DNA from 2 places in the Janibacter melonis genome. Region 1 is predicted to be linked to the other one. Evidence: riboswitches for the same ligand, from Rfam matches in the RefSeq annotation. Region 1 holds a riboswitch; the other holds the start of a gene.
What was found. A riboswitch is a leader RNA that binds a small molecule or an ion and turns the genes downstream of it on or off. The one in region 1 is predicted to bind FMN.
Positions count from the first base shown of each region.

Region 2: another riboswitch for FMN. It lies ahead of ribD (bifunctional diaminohydroxyphosphoribosylaminopyrimidine deaminase/5-amino-6-(5-phosphoribosylamino)uracil reductase RibD); the one in region 1 lies ahead of EEW87_RS03045 (nicotinamide mononucleotide transporter family protein).

Region 1 covers NZ_CP044548.2:629,032-638,722, reverse strand. Annotated here, with positions in the region: gene hisG (ATP phosphoribosyltransferase) at 1-769, opposite strand, end outside; gene EEW87_RS03050 (phosphoribosyl-ATP diphosphatase) at 785-1,048, opposite strand; gene EEW87_RS03045 (nicotinamide mononucleotide transporter family protein) at 1,060-1,824, opposite strand; FMN riboswitch at 1,837-1,963, opposite strand; gene EEW87_RS03040 (hypothetical protein) at 2,043-2,900, shown strand; gene rpe (ribulose-phosphate 3-epimerase) at 2,906-3,565, opposite strand; gene EEW87_RS03030 (VOC family protein) at 3,580-3,963, opposite strand; gene EEW87_RS03025 (RsmB/NOP family class I SAM-dependent RNA methyltransferase) at 3,963-5,453, opposite strand; gene fmt (methionyl-tRNA formyltransferase) at 5,446-6,393, opposite strand; gene EEW87_RS03015 (primosomal protein N' family DNA-binding protein) at 6,417-8,516, opposite strand; gene metK (methionine adenosyltransferase) at 8,564-9,691, opposite strand, start outside.
Region 2 covers NZ_CP044548.2:2,918,124-2,927,814, reverse strand. Annotated here, with positions in the region: gene EEW87_RS14045 (phosphatase PAP2 family protein) at 1-143, shown strand, start outside; gene EEW87_RS14040 (DUF1206 domain-containing protein) at 125-991, opposite strand; gene EEW87_RS14035 (HAD family hydrolase) at 988-1,773, opposite strand; FMN riboswitch at 1,876-2,006, shown strand; gene ribD (bifunctional diaminohydroxyphosphoribosylaminopyrimidine deaminase/5-amino-6-(5-phosphoribosylamino)uracil reductase RibD) at 2,094-3,149, shown strand; gene EEW87_RS14025 (riboflavin synthase) at 3,149-3,778, shown strand; gene ribB (3,4-dihydroxy-2-butanone-4-phosphate synthase) at 3,775-5,046, shown strand; gene ribH (6,7-dimethyl-8-ribityllumazine synthase) at 5,043-5,510, shown strand; gene EEW87_RS14010 (siderophore-interacting protein) at 5,636-6,514, opposite strand; gene EEW87_RS14005 (ABC transporter ATP-binding protein) at 6,511-7,374, opposite strand; gene EEW87_RS14000 (FecCD family ABC transporter permease) at 7,371-8,411, opposite strand; gene EEW87_RS13995 (FecCD family ABC transporter permease) at 8,408-9,400, opposite strand; gene EEW87_RS13990 (ABC transporter substrate-binding protein) at 9,397-9,691, opposite strand, start outside.

The DNA of each region.
Region 1 (9,691 bases):
TCGCGTTGGTCCGGCCGCGCGGGACCATGGCCCGCACGGCGACCCAGTCCTTGTCGTGCATCGGCGAGATCGTCGGCGACTCCAGGCCCGGGGTGAGGGTCACCGCCTGCTCGACGATCGTCGTCGGGCAGTCGTAGTCGAGCATGACGTAGTGGCGCGCCGTGACGACGCCCATGAGCCGGCGGTGCAGGACCTCCACCGCGGACTCGGCAGCGTCGGCCCGGCGCACGAGGACGGCCTCGCTGCGCAGGATCGGCTCGCCGAAGACCTCCAGGCCCTGGTTGCGCAGGGTCGTGCCGGTCTCGACGACGTCGGCGATCGCGTCGGCGACGCCGAGGGTGATCGCCGTCTCGACCGCTCCGTCGAGCCGCACGACCTCGGCCTGCACGCCGTGGTCGGCGAGGTGCGCGGCGACGAGCCCGGCGTAGGACGTCGCGACGCGGCGGCCCTGGAGGTCGCCGACGCCGCTCGCCGTGCCGGCCCGACCGGCGAAGCGGAAGGTCGAGCCGCCGAAGCCGAGCGGCATGATCTCGACGGCGGCCGAGCCGGAGTCGAGGAGCAGGTCGCGACCGGTGATGCCGGCGTCGACCTGGCCCTGCCCGACGTAGACGGCGACGTCACGCGGGCGCAGGTAGAAGAATTCGACCCCGTTGTCGGGGTCGGCGACGACGAGCTCCTTGGAGTCCCGGCGCACGCGGTAGCCGGCCTCTCGGAGCATGGCGACGGACGGCTCGGACAGCGAGCCCTTGTTGGGGACGGCGATGCGCACGGAGGTCCTGCCTGATCAGAGGTGGGTGTAGACGTCGTCGAGCTCGAGGTCGTTGGCGAGCATGAGCACCTGGAGGTGGTAGAGCAGCTGGCTGATCTCCTCGGCGAGGCGCTCCTTGCCCTCGTGCTCGGCGGCCATCCACACCTCGGCGGCCTCCTCGACGACCTTCTTGCCGATGGCATGGGTGCCGGCGTCCAGCGCTGCGACGGTGCCCGAGCCCTCGGGCCGGGTCTGCGCGGTCGCCGTGAGCTCGGCGAAGAGGGAGTCGAAGGTCTTCACAGGCGCCCAGTCTAGGCGGCGCCGACGCGCTCCCCGGACCCGGTCGGGGTCGCGGCCGCGCGCCGGGTAGCCGCCACCCACTGGGTGAAGCCGTAGAGGACGAAGGCGCCGTAGCCGATGTACATGACGGCGGTCGGCACGTACCCGGTGGCGAAGCCGAGCGGGACCCCGACGAGGTCGACGGCGATCCAGGCGAGCCAGAACTCGTTCCACCCGCGCGCCATCATGTACGTCGCGAGCATCGACCCGACGAAGATCCACGAGTCGCTCCAGAAGTACCACCACTCGGGCTGCCAGTACGGGTTCGGCGCCGCGGCCCACAGCGTGACGAAGGCCTGGTGCGCGACGACCGTGCCACCGAGCCACACGCCGGCGACGACGAGACGCTCGCGCGAGGTCGCCCACCGCGGGACGATCGCGGCTCCCCCTTCGCTGCCGACCGCGCCCGGCTCCGCCTCGGTGCGCTCGCGCTTGATCTGGGTCCAGCGCCACCAGCCGTAGATGCTCGTGACGATGAAGAAGATCTGACGCCCGGCCTGCCCGAAGAGCGGGATCCGCTCGTCGGCGCCGAAGAGCGCGCCGAGGTAGACGGCGAAGAGCATGATGTTGGCGCTGATGCCGACCGGCCAGGCCCACACCCACCGCTTCATCCCGAGGTAGGCGCTGACGACGCCGATGAGGATCCCGACCGCCTCGAGCCAGTACAGGGCGTAGGGCCCGATCTGCAGGTGCGCGGCGATGATCTCCTGGAAGAGGTTCTGACCCTCTGCAGGCATGACTGTCCTCCCGCAGCGCCTCTCTCGTCCGGACTATGACGGTCGGCCCTGGGGGTCTCACCAGAGTTCACCGACCACCATGGCCGGGTCGCGGGCTCTCACCGCCGGTTCGGAGTTTCACCGAGTCACGAGGCACGTGCTCGGGCCATCGTCGCGTGCCCGGGCACCCGGGGCAAAACCCGCGGCGTGTGATCTCGCCGATGCCGCATCCTGTGGCCGTGGAGATCACCGTCGACCGATTCCGCGCGCTCGCGCGCAGCTCGCCCTGGCGCTGGGCCTCGGTGCACCTCACGTGGCACGGGGCGCAGGAGGGCGCGACGGGTGACGCCGTCGCGTGGCTGCGCGACCGCGAGCTGCTGCGGGTCGAGGTCGACGGCGAGGTCTTCGCCGAGCGGCACGAGCCCCCGGCCATCGCGCGGTTCACGAGCGGCGGGACGTGGTCGCGGCGCCGGGGCGAGCGGGTGCACCTGCCGCGTGCCCGGGAGGTCGAGCCGGTGCGCGACCCGGACGGCCTCGTCGCGGTGCGCCCGAGCCGGTGGGCGGTGGACTACGAGGACCCGATGTGCCAGAGCTACCTCTGGGTCGCGATGCTCGACCCCGTCGAGCTCGCCGACGGCGAGCCCTCGCGCGATCTCGTCACCGGGGTCGAGGAGCAGCTGCCGGTGGGCACGCCGGTGCCGTCGATCGAGCCCGAGCCCTTCCCCGAGCTCGGGTGGCCGACGGACCTCCAGGTGCCCGGCACCTGGCTCGACGACCTGCGAGAGGAGGAGCGCCGCGGACGGCGGACGTGGTGGGCCCGGGCGGTCCCGACCGGCGCCTACGACCCGCGCTGCTCGTGCTGCCCGCTCCTTTGGGGCGAGGTCTCCGAGCGGCTCGAGCACGACGGGTCACCGCCCCCGGACGCCCCGAGGGACTACCCCGATGCGTACGACGTCGCGCTCGACGTCGAGACCGGGATCTGCGTCGCGGTCGACCCGGTGGGCGGGTCGGACGTCGGCCGTCTCGACGTGAGCATCCACGAGGTGGGCGCCGATCACCCGACGTCGCTCTTCGCGCGACGCGGGCGCCGACGGTAGGACGGTCAGACGTGGGCGTGGCGCTGCGCGAGCTCGCGCAGCTCGGCCACCGCGTCGGCCGCGGACTCGGCGCCGTACACGGCCGACCCGGCGACGAAGACGTCGGCGCCCGCCTCGGCGCACTGCTCGATGGTCCGCGCGGAGACGCCGCCGTCGACCTGCACCCAGATCTCGCCGCCGTGGCGACGCACGGCCTCGCGCACCTGGCGCACCTTGGGCATCTGGTCGGCCATGAAGGACTGCCCGCCGAAGCCGGGCTCGACGGTCATTACGAGGACCATGTCGAGCTCGGGCAGCAGGTCCTCGTAGGGCGCGAAGTCGGTGCCCGGCTTGATCGCCATGCTCGCCCGGGCGCCGGCCGCCCGCAGGTCGCGCGCGAGGCGCACCGGGTCCGTCGCCGCCTCGACGTGGAAGGTCACCGACTGCGCGCCGGCCTCGGCGTAGGGCGGGGCCCAGCGGTCGGGGTCCTCGATCATGAGGTGGCAGTCGATGGGGATCGGGCTGACCGCGAGGAGGGACTCGACGACGGGCAGCCCGAGGGTGAGGTTGGGCACGAAGTGCGCGTCCATGACGTCGACGTGGGCCCAGTCCGCCGTGCTGATGGCGTCGAGCTCGTCGGCGAGGTGGGCGAAGTCGGCGGAGAGGATGCTCGGGGAGATCTGCACGGGGTCTGGTGTCCTCAGGCTTCGTGGATGGACAGGACGTTGCCGACGGTGTCCTCGATCTGGAAGTGCAGACCGATGGCGTCGCGGGTGAGCTCGAGGCGGAAGACGAGGTCTGCGCGCTCCTTGAGCCGGCGGTACTCGAGCTCGGCGTCGGGGACCCCGAGCATGAGCACCGGGCGCGCCTCGCGCAGGCAGTGCTGCTGGTAGGCGCGGGTCAGCGGGTCGGTGATCGGCTCGAGGTTGATCTGCGCGCCGAGCTCCCACCCGGTGCTCGGGCCGAGGATGTACAGGTCGCTGCCGGGCACGACGAGCACGTCGCGGAAGCCGAGGACCTCGGTGTAGAAGGCGTACGCCCGGGCGGGGTCGTCGACGTGCACGCCGGTGACGAGGACGCGCATCAGGCCCGCTTGCGCAGCAGGTGCAGGTACATGCCGTCCGTGCCGTGCAGGTGCGGCCACATCTGCGCCGCCGGCCCGTCGCCGAGACCGGCGAGCTCGCTGCTCGCGACCTCGCGCAGGACGGCCGGGGCGTCGAGCGCCTCGACGTCGTCACGCCGGCGGGTCACGTCGCGCACGACGAAGGAGGTCTCGGACAGGTGCGGGCTGCACGTCGCGTAGGCGAGCACGCCCCCGGGCGCCAGGGCGTCGAGCCCGCTGGCGAGCAGGTCGCGCTGGAGCGGGCCGAGACCGGCGAGATCGGCCGGGGTGCGGCGCCAGCGGGCCTCGGGCCGGCGGCGCAGGGCCCCAAGACCCGTGCACGGCGCGTCGACGAGCACCCGGTCGTACCGACCGGGCTCGTCGGCCCCTGCCTCACGCCCGTCGGCGGTGCGCACGGTCAGCTCGAGCCCGGCCTCGCGCGCGGCCTCGAGCGAGGGGCGCAGGGTGGCGCGCACGAGGTCGCTGCGGTGCTCGGAGATCTCGTTGGCCACGAGGTCGGCGCCGTGCTCGCGGGCGAGGGCGGCGAGCAGGCCCGCCTTGCCGCCGGGTCCGGCGCACAGGTCGAGCCAGCGCTCACGGCGCCCGGCCGGGGTGGTGACCGGCGCCCCCGCGAGGGCGAGGGCGAGCAGCTGGCTGCCCTCGTCCTGCACGGCCGCCCGGCCGTCGCGGACGGCGGGGATGCCCGCCGGGTCGCCCCCGAGGAGGAGGACGGCGAAGGGCGAGTGGTCGCCCGGGGCGGTCTCGAGGTGCTCGGCGGTGAGCAGCTCCTCGACGTCGGACAGACCCGGCCGCGCGACGAGCGCGACGGGGGCGGCGGCGTTGTGCGCCTCGAGCAGGCGCTCGAGATCGGCGTCGACGTGCGTGGCGTCGCTCGCCCCGTGACCGACGAGGGCCTGGCGCAGCGCCTTGACGACCCACTCGGGGTGAGACGTCGACACGGCCAGACGGGTGCTCGTCGGCTCGGTCGGCACGACCGCCTCGCGCCACTCCTGCACGGTGCGCTCGCTCACGCGACGCATGACGGCGTTGACGAGCCCGGCGGCGCCCGCGCCGTTGACCTGACGGGCCAGGGCGACGCTCTGGTCGGCGGCGGCGTGCTGGGGCACGCGCATGCTCAGCAGCTGGTGGGTGCCCAGGCGCAGGACGTCGAGCACTCCCCCGTCGAGGCGGCTCACCGGCCGGTCGGCGGCGACGGCGATGATCGGGTCGTAGAGCCCCTGCATCCGCAGGGTGCCGTAGGTCAGCTCGGTCGCGAAGCCCGCGTCGCGGCCCGACAGCCGGCGGCGGCGCAGCTCGTGCGGCAGCTCGAGGTTGGCGTAGGCGCCCTCGGCGACCGCGCGCAGGACCGTGTAGGCAGCCAGCCGGGCCGGGTCGCCCTGACGGGCTCGCTGCGCGGGGGCGTTGCGGGAGCGCTGCCGGGGGCCGCGCCGTCGCTCGTGCTGGTCAGCCATCTGCGAGCCTCTCTCCTGCCTGGACCCGGGCGCCGCGCGCCCAGTCCGCCGCCGCCATCGGCCGCTTGCCGACGGGGGTCACCTCGCCGAGCAGGACCGGCCCGTCGGCCGTGCCGACGAGCACCCAGGACTTGCCGACGGCGAGCTCGCCGGGGACGAGCTGGGGTCGAGGATCGGGCAACCGGTCGGCCGAGCGGTCCAGGGGGCCGACCCGCAGCCGGTCACCTCGGAAGGTCGTCCACGCGCCCGGGTCCGGGGTGCACCCGCGCACGTGCCGGTCGACGGCGAAGCCGGGGTCGGTCCATCGCACCTCGGCCTCCTCGACGGTGAGCTTCGGCGCGTGGCTCACGCCGTCGGCCCCCTGCGGCTGCGGGGTGATCTCGCCGCTGACGAGACCCTCGAGGCTGGCGAGCAGGAGCGGTGCCCCCGCGCCGCCGAGACGTGCGAGCAGGCTGCCGGAGGTGTCGTCGGGACGGACCTGCTCGGTCATCGTGCCGAGCACCGGCCCCGTGTCGAGGCCCTCCTCGATGACGAAGGTCGTCGCCCCGCTCACCTCGTCGCCGGCCATGATCGCCCGCTGCACCGGGGCGGCACCGCGCCAGGCGGGCAGGAGAGAGAGGTGGAGGTTGACCCAGCCGTGCGTCGGCACGGCGAGCAGCGCGGCGGGGACGAGCGCGCCGTAGGCGACGACGGCGACGACGTCGGCCTCCAGCGCCGCCAGCTGCTCGGCGACCCCCTCGTCCCGCAGGCTCCGCGGGGCGAGCACGGGCACGCCCGCCTCCTGCGCGACGACGCGGACCGGCGAGGGGGTGAGGGTGCGGCCCCGACCGGAGCGGGCGTCCGGACGGGTGAGGACCGCGACGACCTCGTGCGGGCTGTCGAGGAGCAGACGCAGGGAGGGCACGGCCACGTCAGGGGTCCCGGCAAAGATCACGCGCACCCGCGGCAGTCTAGGTGCCCTCGTCAGTCGAGCACGTGCGGCCCGACGCGGACGCGGACCGGGTCGGCGACCTTGCGCCCCGACTCGGTGGCCCGCAGCCCGGCGAGATGGGCACGGACCTGCTCGACGAGCCCCGGGTCGGCCGAGCGCGGCACCCGGACGACGAGGTGCTCCTCGCGGGCGGGGGCCGTCGACGCGGCGCCGTGCGGCCCGGCAGCATGCGCTGCCCCCGCTCCGGCCCCGACCCCGGCCCCGGCGCCGGTCGTCGGCGCCGGCCCGCTCACCTCGGCCCCGAGGGCGAGCAGCCCCTCGCGCACCTCGCGCAGGTGGTCGCGGCTGCCGAGCACCTGCGCCGCCCACGCGGCCGGGGGCAGGTCGAGCTCGGCCCGCTCGGCGAGCTCGCGGGCGGCGAACCACGCCGGATCCCACCGCACGAGGGCCTCGACCGCAGGGATGACGGCGTGCTCCGGGGCGCCGGCCAGGACGACCTCTCCCCCGTCGGCCCACGACCGCACGAGCGCCGCGGCGCCGAGCCAGCGCCGCACGCTCTCCTCGGACGCGCGCAACGAGGGGCGGTCGAGCAGGGCCCAGGCGTCGAGCAGCAGGGCCGCGGCGTAGCCCCCCTCGGCGACCGGCTCCGCGCCGGGGGTCGCCACGACGATCGCGGGTCGGGCGGGCACCGAGGCGACGACGTCCGGGGCGCCCGACCGCACGACCGGCACCCCGGGGAAGGCGCGGCCGATCTCCTCGGACGTGCGCCGTGCGCCGACGACGCTCGCCCGCAGGGTGCGCCCGTCGCACTCGGGGCAGCTCCAGGACTCGTCTCGACGGTGGCACCAGCCGCACACGGGCTGACCGCCGGACCCGGGCAGGGACAGCGGGCCGTGGCAGGTCGCGCAGCGCGCCGGGGCCCGGCAGGTCGCGCACCGGGTGGCGGGCACGTAGCCGCGCCGGGGCACCTGGACGAGGACGGGGCCGTGGTCGAGCGCGGCCCGGGCCGCACGCCACGCGGCGGAGGGGATGTGCGCCCGGGCGGCGGGCCCGTCGCGCTCGGCGTCGTGTCCCTCGCCCGCCACCCGCACGCGAGCGGCCGACGTGCGCTCGCCGAGACCGCCGACGGCCACGAGCTCGCCGCGCTCGACGAGGTCGACGACGTCGGTGCTCACGCTCGGGCCCGCGACGAGCGCCGCGGCCCCGGCGAGCTCTGCCCGCGCGAGGAGGACCTGCCGCACATGGTGGTAGGGAGCCCGCGGCTCGACGTGCAGGTCGTCGCCGTCGTCCCACCACGCGACGAGACCGAGGTCGTGCACGGGGGCGAAGGCGGCAGCACGGGTCCCCACGACGACCCGCACGTGACCGCGCAGCACCTTCAGCCACGCGGTGTAGCGGGCCTGAGGCCCTTGGTCGGCGTGGAGCACGACGTGGCGGTCGGGACCCAGGGCGGCCAGGAGCGCGGCGTCGACCCGGTCGAGGTCACGGCGGTCCGGGACGACGAGGACGCTCCCCCGCCCCGACGCGGCCGTGGCCAGGGCGGCGTCGGCCAGGGTGCGGGGCCAGTCGGTGAGCGGGTCGTGCGACGGGGTCGTGAGGAGCGCGGCCCGCGGCGACTGCCCCGTGCTCAGCCGGCTCCACAGCGCCGCTCCTGCCCGGTAGCGAGTCCACGACGCCGGCGGCTCATCCGGGGCGTCGGGCGGGCCCACGGCCTCGGGGGCACGCTCGGTGAGGGAGCGCTCGGCGCGGGCGTGCCGTGGTGGCACGGCGAGGCGGAGCACGTCCATCACCGTGCCGGCCTGCTCGCGGGCGAGCCGCTGCGCGGTCTGCAGCACGTGCGGGACGAGGACGGCCTCGTCGCTGACGACGGTGCGAAGGGGCGCTAGCCGGCCCTCGTGCTCGGCCGCCGGCACGCGCTCTAGGAGGTAGCCGCCGAGGTCCTGCCCGGCGAAGCGGACCTTGACCCGGGCGCCGGGCACGGCGCGCTCGTCGAGCTCGACGGGCACGCTGTACTCGAAGGGGCGGTCGAGGTGCGCCAGCCCGGTGTCGACGAGCACACGGGCCACCGGCAGCGCGGGGCGCGCTCCTGGGTCCTGCTCCACCGGCCCGGCCGGCATCTCGATCTCCAGCACGTGCGTCAACCTAGCGGCCGGCCCCGACAGCCGGCCGCCCGGCGAGGTCAGCCCCGGACGGCTGCCTGGAGGGCCTCGACCTTCGTCGTGCGCTCCCAGGTGAAGGCGTCCTCGTAGCCGTCGGCCTGCGTGCGGCCGAAGTGGCCGTAGGCGGCCGTCGGGCGGTAGATCGGGCGGAGCAGGTCGAGCTCCTCGACGATGGCGAGCGGGCGCAGATCGAAGACCGCGGTCACGGCCGCCTGGATCTTCTCCACCGGCACGGTCTCGGTGCCGAAGGTCTCGACGTAGAGGCCGACGGGCTGCGCGGCGCCGATCGCGTAGGCGACCTGGACCTCGCAGCGGGTCGCCAGACCGGCGGCGACGACGTTCTTGGCCACCCAGCGCATCGCGTACGCGGCGGAGCGGTCGACCTTGCTCGGGTCCTTGCCGGAGAAGGCGCCGCCGCCGTGACGGGCCATGCCGCCGTAGGTGTCGACGATGATCTTGCGGCCGGTGAGGCCCGCGTCGCCCATCGGACCGCCGATGACGAACTTGCCGGTGGGGTTGATGAGGGTGCGGTAGGCCGAGACGTCGAGGTCGACACCGGAGTCGAGCAGGGCGTCCATCACCGGGCCGATGACGTGCTCCTGGATGTCGGCCGGCAGCTGGCGCTCGTGGTCGACCTCGGCGCTGTGCTGGGTCGACAGCACGACGGTGTCCAGCCGTACGGCACGGTCGCCGTCGTAGTCGATCGTCACCTGGGTCTTGCCGTCGGGGCGTAGGTAGTCCAGGACACCGGTCTTGCGCACCTCGGTGAGGCGCTGGCTGAGGCGGTGGGCCAGGAAGATCGGCAGCGGCATGAGCTCGGGGGTGTCGTCGCACGCGTAGCCGAACATCAGCCCCTGGTCGCCGGCGCCCTGCTTGTCCTTGGGGTCGATCCCGCCGGTGCGGTTCTCGAAGGCGGTGTCGACGCCCTGCGCGATGTCGGGGCTCTGCTGCCCGATGGAGACCGAGACCCCGCACGAGCGGCCGTCGAAGCCCTTCTCGGAGGAGTCGTAGCCGACGCCCTCGGCGACGAGCGAGCGCACGAGCTTGGGGATCTCGACGTAGCCCTCGGTCGTCACCTCGCCGGAGATGTGCACGAGACCGGTCGTCACCATCGTCTCGACGGCGACCCGGCTGTGCGGATCCTGCTC
Region 2 (9,691 bases), 1.1 Mb from region 1:
ACCGCGTCTACCTCGGGGTCCACTACCCGACAGACGTCGTCGCCGGGGTGCTCGTCGGGAGCGCGATGACCGCCGCCGCGCTGACGATCGGTCTGCGGCCCCGGCCGGGGCCGACCGCCCCGCCTCAGTCCAACCGGGCGTAGCGCGCGCGGGCGATGCAGTAGATGCCGAAGGCGATGATGCCCAGCGCCATCGCGGTGAGCAGGTAGGGGCCGTACTCGGCGCCCTTGACCGCCTTGAGCGCCCCGTCGAGGCCCTGGGCCTCGTCGGCGTCGTGCTGCCAGGCGGCGACGACGAAGAAGATGCCGACGAGGGCGAGGACGGCCCCCTTCGCCGGGTAGCCGATGGTGCCGGCGGTCACCGCCCACACCCCCGGGTGACGGGTGAGGTCCTTCATGAAGCGCTGGCGTACGCCCTTCTGGACGTAGTACGCACCGACCGCGACGACGACGAGGCCGACCGCGGCGACGAGCCACTGACCGGCGGGCTGGCGCATGAGGGTCTGGGTGAGGCTCTGCGTCTGGTCCTCGCTCGAGCCGGACTGTCCCGACCCGGTGGCGAAGCGGAAGGCCGACCACGCGATGGCGAGGTAGACGACCCCCTTCGCGCCCGACTTGGCGCGCTCCGAGGCGCCGCCGTCGCCCGGCGAGGGCGCGACGACCTCGGCGAGGTACCACAGGCCGAGCGCCGTGCCGCCGACGACGAAGACCCACAGGAGCAGGGCCCCGAGGGGCTGGCCGGCGAGCGCCGCGAGAGCCCCGGACTGGTCGGCCTGCTCCCCGCCGCCCGCGCCCCAGGCGAGCTGGAGGGCGATGCCTGCGATGACGAGGTGGAGCACGCCGTTGACGGCGTGACCGACCCGGGCGAGGGCGATGACGACGGGGTGCGAGCTCGCGTCGTCGACGGCGTCGACCGCGTCGTCGACGGCCTCGTCGGCGGCGTCGGCCGCCCGGCTCGAGGCGCGGCGGGGACGGTGCTCGGACGGGCTCACAGCAGGCTCCTCAGGACGGGGACGAGCCCGTCGTCGTCGACGACTCCGGTGACCTCGTCGGCCACATCCTGCACCTCGGCGGGTGCGTTGCCCATCGCGACGCCCCGGGCGGCCCAGCGCAGCATCTCGACGTCGTTGCGCTGGTCGCCGACGGCGACGGTCAGACCCGGCTCGACGTGGAGGCGGCGGCGCACGATCTCCAGCGCCGACCCCTTCGAGACGCCCTCGGGGTTGATGTCGAGCCAGGCCGAGAAGCCGACCGAGTAGGCGACGCCGTGCAGACCGGCGCGGTCGACGGCCTCGGCGAACTCCTCGCTCGTCGCCTCCGGCATCCGCAGGGTGACACGGGTGGTCGGGTGCGCGATGAGCTCCTCCCACGGCACGACCGTCTGCTCGCCGACGAGCTCGTCGGCCGGGTAGGGGGCGCTGAGCCGGAAGCCGACGCCGAGGTCCTCGACCGCGACGAGCGCATCGGGCAGGACGGGACGCAGGCGGGTGAGGACCGGGGCGGGGTCGAAGGTGACGACGTCGTCCTCGTCGAGCGTCCAGCCCTGCGGTGCGCGGGGGTCCAGACGGACCGTCACCGCGCCGTTGGAGCAGACCGTCCACCCCTTCGTCAGGCCGAGCGCGTCGAGGATCGGGGTCGTCGCGACGATGCCGCGACCGGTGGCGACGACGACGTGGTGACCGGCAGCGAGGACTGCCTGCACCGCCTCGCGGACGGCGGGGCGCAGGACCCCCTCGTGCGTGATCGTCGTGCCGTCGAGGTCGAGGCAGATCATGTGCGCGTCCACGCCCGCAACCTATCCGCCGTGAGGCCGCTCACCGCCCTCGGGCGTGGACACGTCTCGACCGGCCCGCCCGGCGGGGGCTACCGTGGAGGCGTACGTGCTCCGGGGTCGGTGCAATTCCGAGCCGGCGGTGACAGTCCGCGACCCGCTCGCAGCCAGCGAGCGGTTGACGAGGTGAGATTCCTCGACCGACGGTGAAAGTCCGGATGGGAGGCAGCACGTGGTGGCGGGTGCGCTGTGCGCACCCGTGGCCTGCGCACCCTCGCGCGACCCCCCGGAGCCTGGAGACGGCGACGGCAGGAGGACCCAGGGTGACCGGGCCTGATGATGACGAGCGGTGGGTGCGGCGCGCCCTCGAGCTGGCGCAGCGCGGCCCCGCCGTCGACCCCAACCCCCAGGTCGGCGCGGTCCTCGTGGCCGACGGGCCCGACGGCCCGCAGGTGGTCGGCGAGGGCTGGCACCACGGCGCGGGCACCGCGCACGCCGAGGTCGTCGCGCTCGACGCCGCCGGCGAGCGGGCACGGGGCGCGACCGCCTACGTGAGCCTCGAGCCGTGCGCGCACACCGGCCGGACCGGGCCGTGCACCGAGGCGCTGCTGGCGGCCGGGGTCGCGCGGGTCGTCCACGCGAGCAGCGACCCGGGGGCCGGGTCCGGCGGCGGGGCGCAGGTGCTGCGCGACGCCGGGGTCGAGGTCCGCGGCGGTGTGCTCGCCGACGAGGCCGACGCGCTCGTGCGCGACTGGCGCTTCGCGATCGTGCACGGCCGCCCCCGCGTCACGTGGAAGTACGCGTCGACCCTCGACGGTCGCGTGGCCGCCGCCGACGGCACGAGCCGGTGGATCACCGGGCGGGAGGCCCGGGTCGACGTCGGCCGGGCCCGGGCGCAGCACGGCGCCGTCCTCGTCGGCGTCGGCACCGTGCTCGCCGACGACCCCCAGCTCACCGCGCGCGACGCCGACGGCGAGCTCCTCCCCCGGCAGCCGCTGCGGGTCGTGCTCGGGCACCGTCTCGTCCCCCGCGGCGCGCGGGTGCTCGACGGCGACGCCCCGACCCTGCACCTGCCGACCCATGACGTGCGGGCGGCCCTGGCCGAGCTGCACGCCCGGGGCGTGCGCTCGGTGTGGCTCGAGGGCGGGCCGACCGTCGCCGCGGCCTTCTGGCGCGCGGGCTGCGTGGACGACGTCATCGCCTACCTCGCCCCCGCGCTGCTCGGCGCCGGCCCGTCCGCGCTCGGCGATCTCGGCGTCACGACCATCACCCAGGCACGTCGTCTGCGCACCGAGGGCGTGCGCCTCGTCGGCGACGACGTGCGCATCGACCTGAGCGTCGGCACCGCCGACCCGGACCAGCACCACGAGGAGGACTGATGTTCACCGGCATCATCGAGGAGGTCGGGACCGTGCTCGCCGTCGAGCACGAGCAGCCCGGTGACGGGGGCGAGGCCGACGTCGGCAGCGCCCGGATGACGATCGAGGGCCCGGGCGTGCTCCTCGACGCCCGTCCCGGGTGCTCCATCGCCGTCGGCGGGGTGTGCCTCACCGTCGTCGAGCACGACGGCGAGCGCTTCACCGCCGACGTCATGGGCGAGACCCTGCGCTGGACCACCCTCGGCGGGCTCGCCCCGGGCGACCCGGTCAACCTCGAGCGCGCGCTGCGCGCCGACGGCCGGCTCGACGGGCACGTCGTCCAGGGCCACGTCGACGGCGTCGGCGAGGTCGTCGCGCGCACCGTGCACGAGCGCTGGGAGGTGCTCGAGGTGAGCGTGCCCGAGGAGCTGCGCCCCCACCTCGTGCGCAAGGGCTCGGTCGCCGTCGACGGCACCTCGCTCACCGTGAGCGGGCTGACCGACGCGGGCTTCGAGGTCTCGCTCATCCCGACGACGCTCGCGGAGACGACGCTGGGCCGGCGGGCGGTCGGCGACCGGGTCAACCTCGAGACCGACGTGCTCGCGAAGTACGTCGCCGGGCTGCTCGGCGACCGCCAGGCCGCGTCATGAGCGGCTTCGCGACGATCCCCGACGCCCTCGAGGCCCTGCGCGCCGGGCGCCCGGTGCTCGTGCTCGACGACGCCGACCGCGAGGACGAGGGCGACGTCGTCCTCGCCGCGCAGACGGCGACCGCCGAGTGGCTCGCGTGGACCATCCGGTACACGTCGGGCTACATCTGCGCGCCGATGACCGAGGAGCGCGCCGACCGGCTCGAGCTGCCGCTCATGGTGACGCGCAACGAGGACTCGCTGCGCACGGCCTACACGATCACCGTCGACGCCGCGGCCCAGGTGACGACCGGCATCAGCGCCGCCGACCGCACCCGCACCCTCCACGTGCTCGCCGACCCCACGGCCACCCCCGGCGACCTCGTGCGCCCGGGGCACGTCGTCCCCCTTCGCGCCCGTGACGGAGGCGTCCTCGTGCGCCGTGGCCACACCGAGGCGACGGTCGACCTGTGCCGGCTCGCCGGTCTCGAGCCGGTCGGCGCCATCGGCGAGCTCACGGCCGACGACGGGACGATGCTGCGCACCCCTGACGTGCTCACGCTCGGGGCGGCACACGACCTGCCGGTCGTCACCATCGCCGACCTCGTCGCGTGGCGCCGCCTGCACGACCGGGTCGAGCGGGTGACGACGACGACCCTGCCCACCCGGCACGGCCGGCTCGTCGCCCACGGCTACCGCGACCTCGTCACCGGCGCCGAGCACGTCGCGCTCACGCGGCCGGGCGGGTCGCGGGTCCGGGTGCACTCCGAGTGCCTCACCGGCGACGCCTTCGGCTCACGGCGCTGCGACTGCGGGCCCCAGCTCGACGCCGCGCTCGCCGAGGTCGCCGAGCACGGCGGTGCCGTCGTCTACCTGCGCGGGCACGAGGGACGCGGCGTCGGCCTGCTCGACAAGCTGCGCGCCTACGCCGAGCAGGACGCCGGGGCCGACACCGTCGAGGCGCAGATCGCGCTCGGGCTGCCCGTCGACGCGCGTGAGTACGGCGCCGCCGTCGCGGTGCTCCACGACCTCGGGCTCACCGACGTCGAGCTCATGACGAACAACCCGGCGAAGGTCGAGGCGCTCCAGCGCGGCGAGATCGCCGTGCGGCGCGTGCCGATCCACGTCGGCGAGGGCCCGGACAACGCCGGGTACCTCGCGACGAAGCGGGACCGGCTCGGGCACACCGGGCCGCCCACGGGCGCGGCGCCCGTCGCGGCTGCGTCGGCCGACCCCACCACCCCCACCGCACCGAGCACCCCCACGACGACGAGCAGGAGACCCGCATGAGCGGCCACGGAGCACCGAGCAGCACCACCTGCGACGCGAGCGGCCTGCGTGCCGTCGTCGTCGCCGCGAGCTGGCACGAGGAGGTCATGGACGGGCTGATCGACGGGGCTCGCCGGGGCGCCGCCGACTGCGGTCTGCCCGAGATCGAGGTCGTCCGGGTGCCGGGGACCTTCGAGCTGCCGGTCGCCACGGCGCGGCTGGCGCAGGACCACGACGCGGTCGTGGCGCTCGGGGTCGTCGTGCGCGGTGGCACGCCCCACTTCGAGTACGTGTGCCAGGCCGCGACGGTCGGGCTCACCGAGGTGAGCGTGCGCACCGGGGTGCCCGTCGGCTTCGGCGTGCTCACGTGCGACACCGACGAGCAGGCGCTCGACCGCGCGGGCCTGCCGGGGTCGAGCGAGGACAAGGGCTACGAGGCGGTGACCGCCGCGCTCGCGACGGCCGTCACGCTCGCCGCGCGCTGATCCCCCTTCGCGCCCCCACCCCGCTACGCCTCCGCCTACGGCGCAGTACTGGTCGCGATCACGACCACTACTGCGCCGTAGCTCGCGGTAGAGGAGGCACGAAGGGGGGCCGAGCCGGCCCGGGGTCAGGGGCGGGCGGCTCCGAGCTTCCAGTAGCCGCTGAAGAGGACGCGGCGTCGCTCGGCGCCGAGCTCCTTGACGAGGTGGCGACGCAGGCAGGTGACGAGACCCGACTCGCCGCACAGCCAGGCGTAGTCGAGGTCGAGGGTGTCGCGGGCGTGCTCGCCACGGATCGCCTCGAGGACGACGGTGCCGGGGGCCGCCTCGCCGCGCGCGTGCACGTGGACCCCCGCGGGGACACCCATGGCGGTCGCCGTCTCGGCGTCGGGCACCTCGACGTGGATGCGGACCTCGCCGGTCAGCCCCCGTGCGGCTCGGTCGTCGAGGATCGCGAGCAGGGCCGGGATCGCCGTCTCGTCGGCGACGAGCAGCTGGGGCCCGGCGACGTCGTCACCGCGGTAGAGGGCACCACCCGAGCGCAGGCCGGCCGGGTCGCCGACGGTCGCCCGACGCACCCAGGAGGACCCGGGGCCCGAGTCGCCGTGGGTCACGACGTCGACGTCGATCTCGCCGAGCTCGGGGCGGTGGGCGCGGATCGTGTACCAGCGCAGGTCGGGGCGGACGTCCTCGTCGATGTCGGCGACGGCGGCCCGGCAGTCGCGGCGCTCTGGGTCGGGCATGACGAGCGGGACGCCCCGGCGCGGCATGAGCAGCCCGAAGTACTCGTCGGCACCCACCCGCTCGAAGTGGCGCAGGTCCTCGGAGGTGAAGGTCAGGCGCCGCACCGACGCGCTGAGGTCGACGACCCGGCTCACCGTCATCTCGAGCTGCTCGTGGCCGTCGCGGTCACGGGTCGGGGCCATCGCCGAGCCGTAGGCCTTCGAGGCGCCCTCGAGCAGGGCGTCGCGGACCTTCGCGCCGGCCTTGGTGACGATCGCGGTCATGAGATCTCCTGGTCCTTCGCGGTCGGGGTCGGCATGCCGCGCGGGAGCACGACGGGGGTCCCCGTGTCGGGGTCGGTGAGGATGCGGCAGCGGATGTCGAAGACGCTCGAGACGAGCTCTTCGGTGACGACCTCGACCGGCGAGCCCTGCGCCACGACCTCGCCGTCGCGCATGGCGACGACGTGGTCGGCGTAGCGGGCGGCCATCGCGAGGTCGTGCAGGACCATGACGCACGTCGTGCCGCGCTCGGCGTTGAGCCGGCGCACGAGCTCGAGCACCTCGACCTGGTGGGCGATGTCGAGGAAGGACGTCGGCTCGTCGAGCAGGAGGATGCCCGGCTGCTGCGCGAGCGCGAGGGCGATCCACACGCGCTGGCGCTGGCCGCCGCTCAGCTCGTCGACCGCACGGTCGGCGAGCGAGAGGGTGTCGGTGAGCTCGAGGGCCTCGGCGACGATCGCGTCGTCCTGCGGGCCGGGGCGGCGCAGCAGCGAGTGGTGGGGGTGCCGGCCGTGGGCGACGAGCTCGGCGACGCTCAGTCCCTCCGGGGCCAGCGGCGCCTGCGGCAGCAGCCCGATGCGGCGCGCCACCTCCTTCGTCGGGATCGAGGAGATGTCCTCACCGTCGAGCACGACCTGGCCCGCGCTCGGGGCGAGCAGACGCACGAGTCCGCGCAGCAGGGTCGACTTGCCGCAGCCGTTGGGGCCGACGATGGCGCTCACCCGGCCGTCGGGCACTGACAGGTCGAGGCCCTGCACCACGGTGCGGTCGCGGTAGCCCAGGCTCACCCCTTCGGCACGCAGACGAGAGGCGGTCGGGGCCGCCTGCTCGGTCGTGATCGGTCGCGCAGCGGTCACCGTCATCTCAGCTCCACTCGGGATCGGGTGGCGATGAGCCACAGGAGGAAGGGCGCACCGGCCAGACCGGTGACGACGCCCACGGGCAGGTTCGCGCCGCCGGGCACGAGGTAGGCGGCGACGTAGTCGGCGACGATCGTCATGAGCGCGCCGACGAGGGCGATGTCGACGAGCCGGGTGCGGCCGCCGTGCAGCCGCCGCCCGATCGGCCCGGCGAGCAGGGCGACGAAGGCGATCGGCCCGCAGATCGCGCACGTCGTCGCGACGAGCAGCACGATGCACAGGAGGGCCAGGGCGCGGCGGCGGGCCACGGGAACGCCGAGCCCGGCGGCGAGGTCGTCGCCGAGCATGACGACGCGCAGCTCGCGGTGGAGCACCAGCACGGTGGGCAGCAGCACCGTGACGACGGCGGCGAGACGGCCGATGTCGGTCCACGTGCCCTGGGCCACAGACCCGGACAGCCAGGACATCGCCTCGGTGAGGCGGTAGATGTCGGCCTTGAGCAGCACCCAGTGGGTGAGCGCGACGAGGAGGGCGGCGCAGCCGACGCCGACGACGATGACCGCCTGCTCTCCCCCCTTCGCCCCCCGCCCGAGGACGAGGAGGAGGGCGGTGACGACGACCGCCCCGGCGAAGCCTGCGGCGCTGACCGCCCCGCCCTGCCAGCCGAGGACCACGAGCGCGAAGAGGGCGCCGGTCGACGCGCCGCCGCTCACGCCGAGGATGTCGGGGCTCGCGAGGGGGTTGCGCACGAGGTCCTGCATGAGCGCGCCCGCCACGGCGAGGGCGCCGCCGGCGAGGAGGGCGAGGACCGCGCGCGGCAGCTTCGACTCCATGACGATGAAGGACGCGCCGGGGATGCTCTCGCCGCCGATGATGCGCAGCGTGTCGGGGATCGTCACCGTGTAGTCGCCGAGGGTGACGCGCACGACGAAGGCGGCGACGACGAGGACGAGGAGCACGAGGGTGCGACGCAGCGCGCGCCGCGAGCGCGAGCGGCGGACCTGACGGACCTGCTCGGCGGAGGCGAGGGTGGTGCTCATCCGCGCACCGCCCGGCGGGCGACGATGATGAGCGCCGGGGCGCCGATGACCGCGGTCATCACGCCGACCTGGACCTCCGAGGGCGGGCTGACGACCCGGCCGAGGCTGTCGGCGAGCAGGAGCAGGCTCGGGCCGAGCAGCAGCGAGCCGAGGAGCACCCGCCGGTTGTCCGAGCCGCCGAGCAGGCGCACGACGTGCGGCACGGCGAGCCCGACGAAGGCGATGGGGCCGGCGAGCGCGCACGCGGTGGCGGTGAGCAGGAGCGCGCCGACCAGGGCCGAGCCGCGGGCGAGGAGCACCCGCTGGCCGAGCGCCCGGGCGACGTCGTCGCCGAGGGCCATGGTGTTGAGGGTGCGGCCCGAGGCGAGCGTCAGCACGAGACCGACGAGGAGGAAGGGCAGGACCTGCACGATGATCGAGGCGTCCTTGCCGGCGACCGAGCCCACCTGCCAGTAGCGGAAGACGTCGAGCGCCCCGTCGTCGCTGACGAGCAGCCCGACCATGATGCTCGAGGTCGCCGCGAGGATCGCGGCGCCGGCGAGCGCGGTCGTCATCGGCTGGCGCTGCACGGGCACGCTGAGGGTGATGAGGTGCACGACGAGACCGGTGATGACGACGCCCACGAGCGCGGTCCACAGGTAGTCGACGACGTCGCTCAGCAGGCCCAGCCGGATGCCGATGACGACGAGCAGGGCGGCGCCGGAGTTGAGCCCGAGGATGCCTGGCTCGGCGATGGGGTTGCGGGTCAGGCCCTGCAGGACGACGCCGGCCAGGGCGATGCACGCCCCGACGACGACGGCGATGAGCGTGCGGTCGACCCGGGCGGCGACGATGCCGCTCGCGAGGTCGTCACCGGCGCCGCGCAGGGCGCCGAGCACGGCGGCCGGGGAGATCCCCTGGGAGCCGACGAGCAGCGAGAGCGCCGCCGTCGCGGCGAGCAGCACGAGGCCGCTCGCCGCGACGACGGTCGTCTTCGCGGACGAGGTCACGACGCGGGCTTGCCCTCGGCCGCGGACGCGAGCTTGGGCAGGAAGTCCTCGAGCGCGACCGGCAGCGACAGCGGGGTCGGCGAGGACATCGACAGCGCCGTGGCGTTGTCGGCGGAGCCGACGTAGTGGTCGTCCTTGAGGGCCGGGATCTTGCCGAGCAGCGGGTCCTTCTTGAGCTTCTCGACCTGGCCGTCCTCCTCGACGTAGAAGACGACGAGGTCGGCGTCGACGTCCGTCGAGCGCTCCGAGGACAGCTCGAAGCTGAAGGCGCCGTCCTTGCTCCCCTTCGTC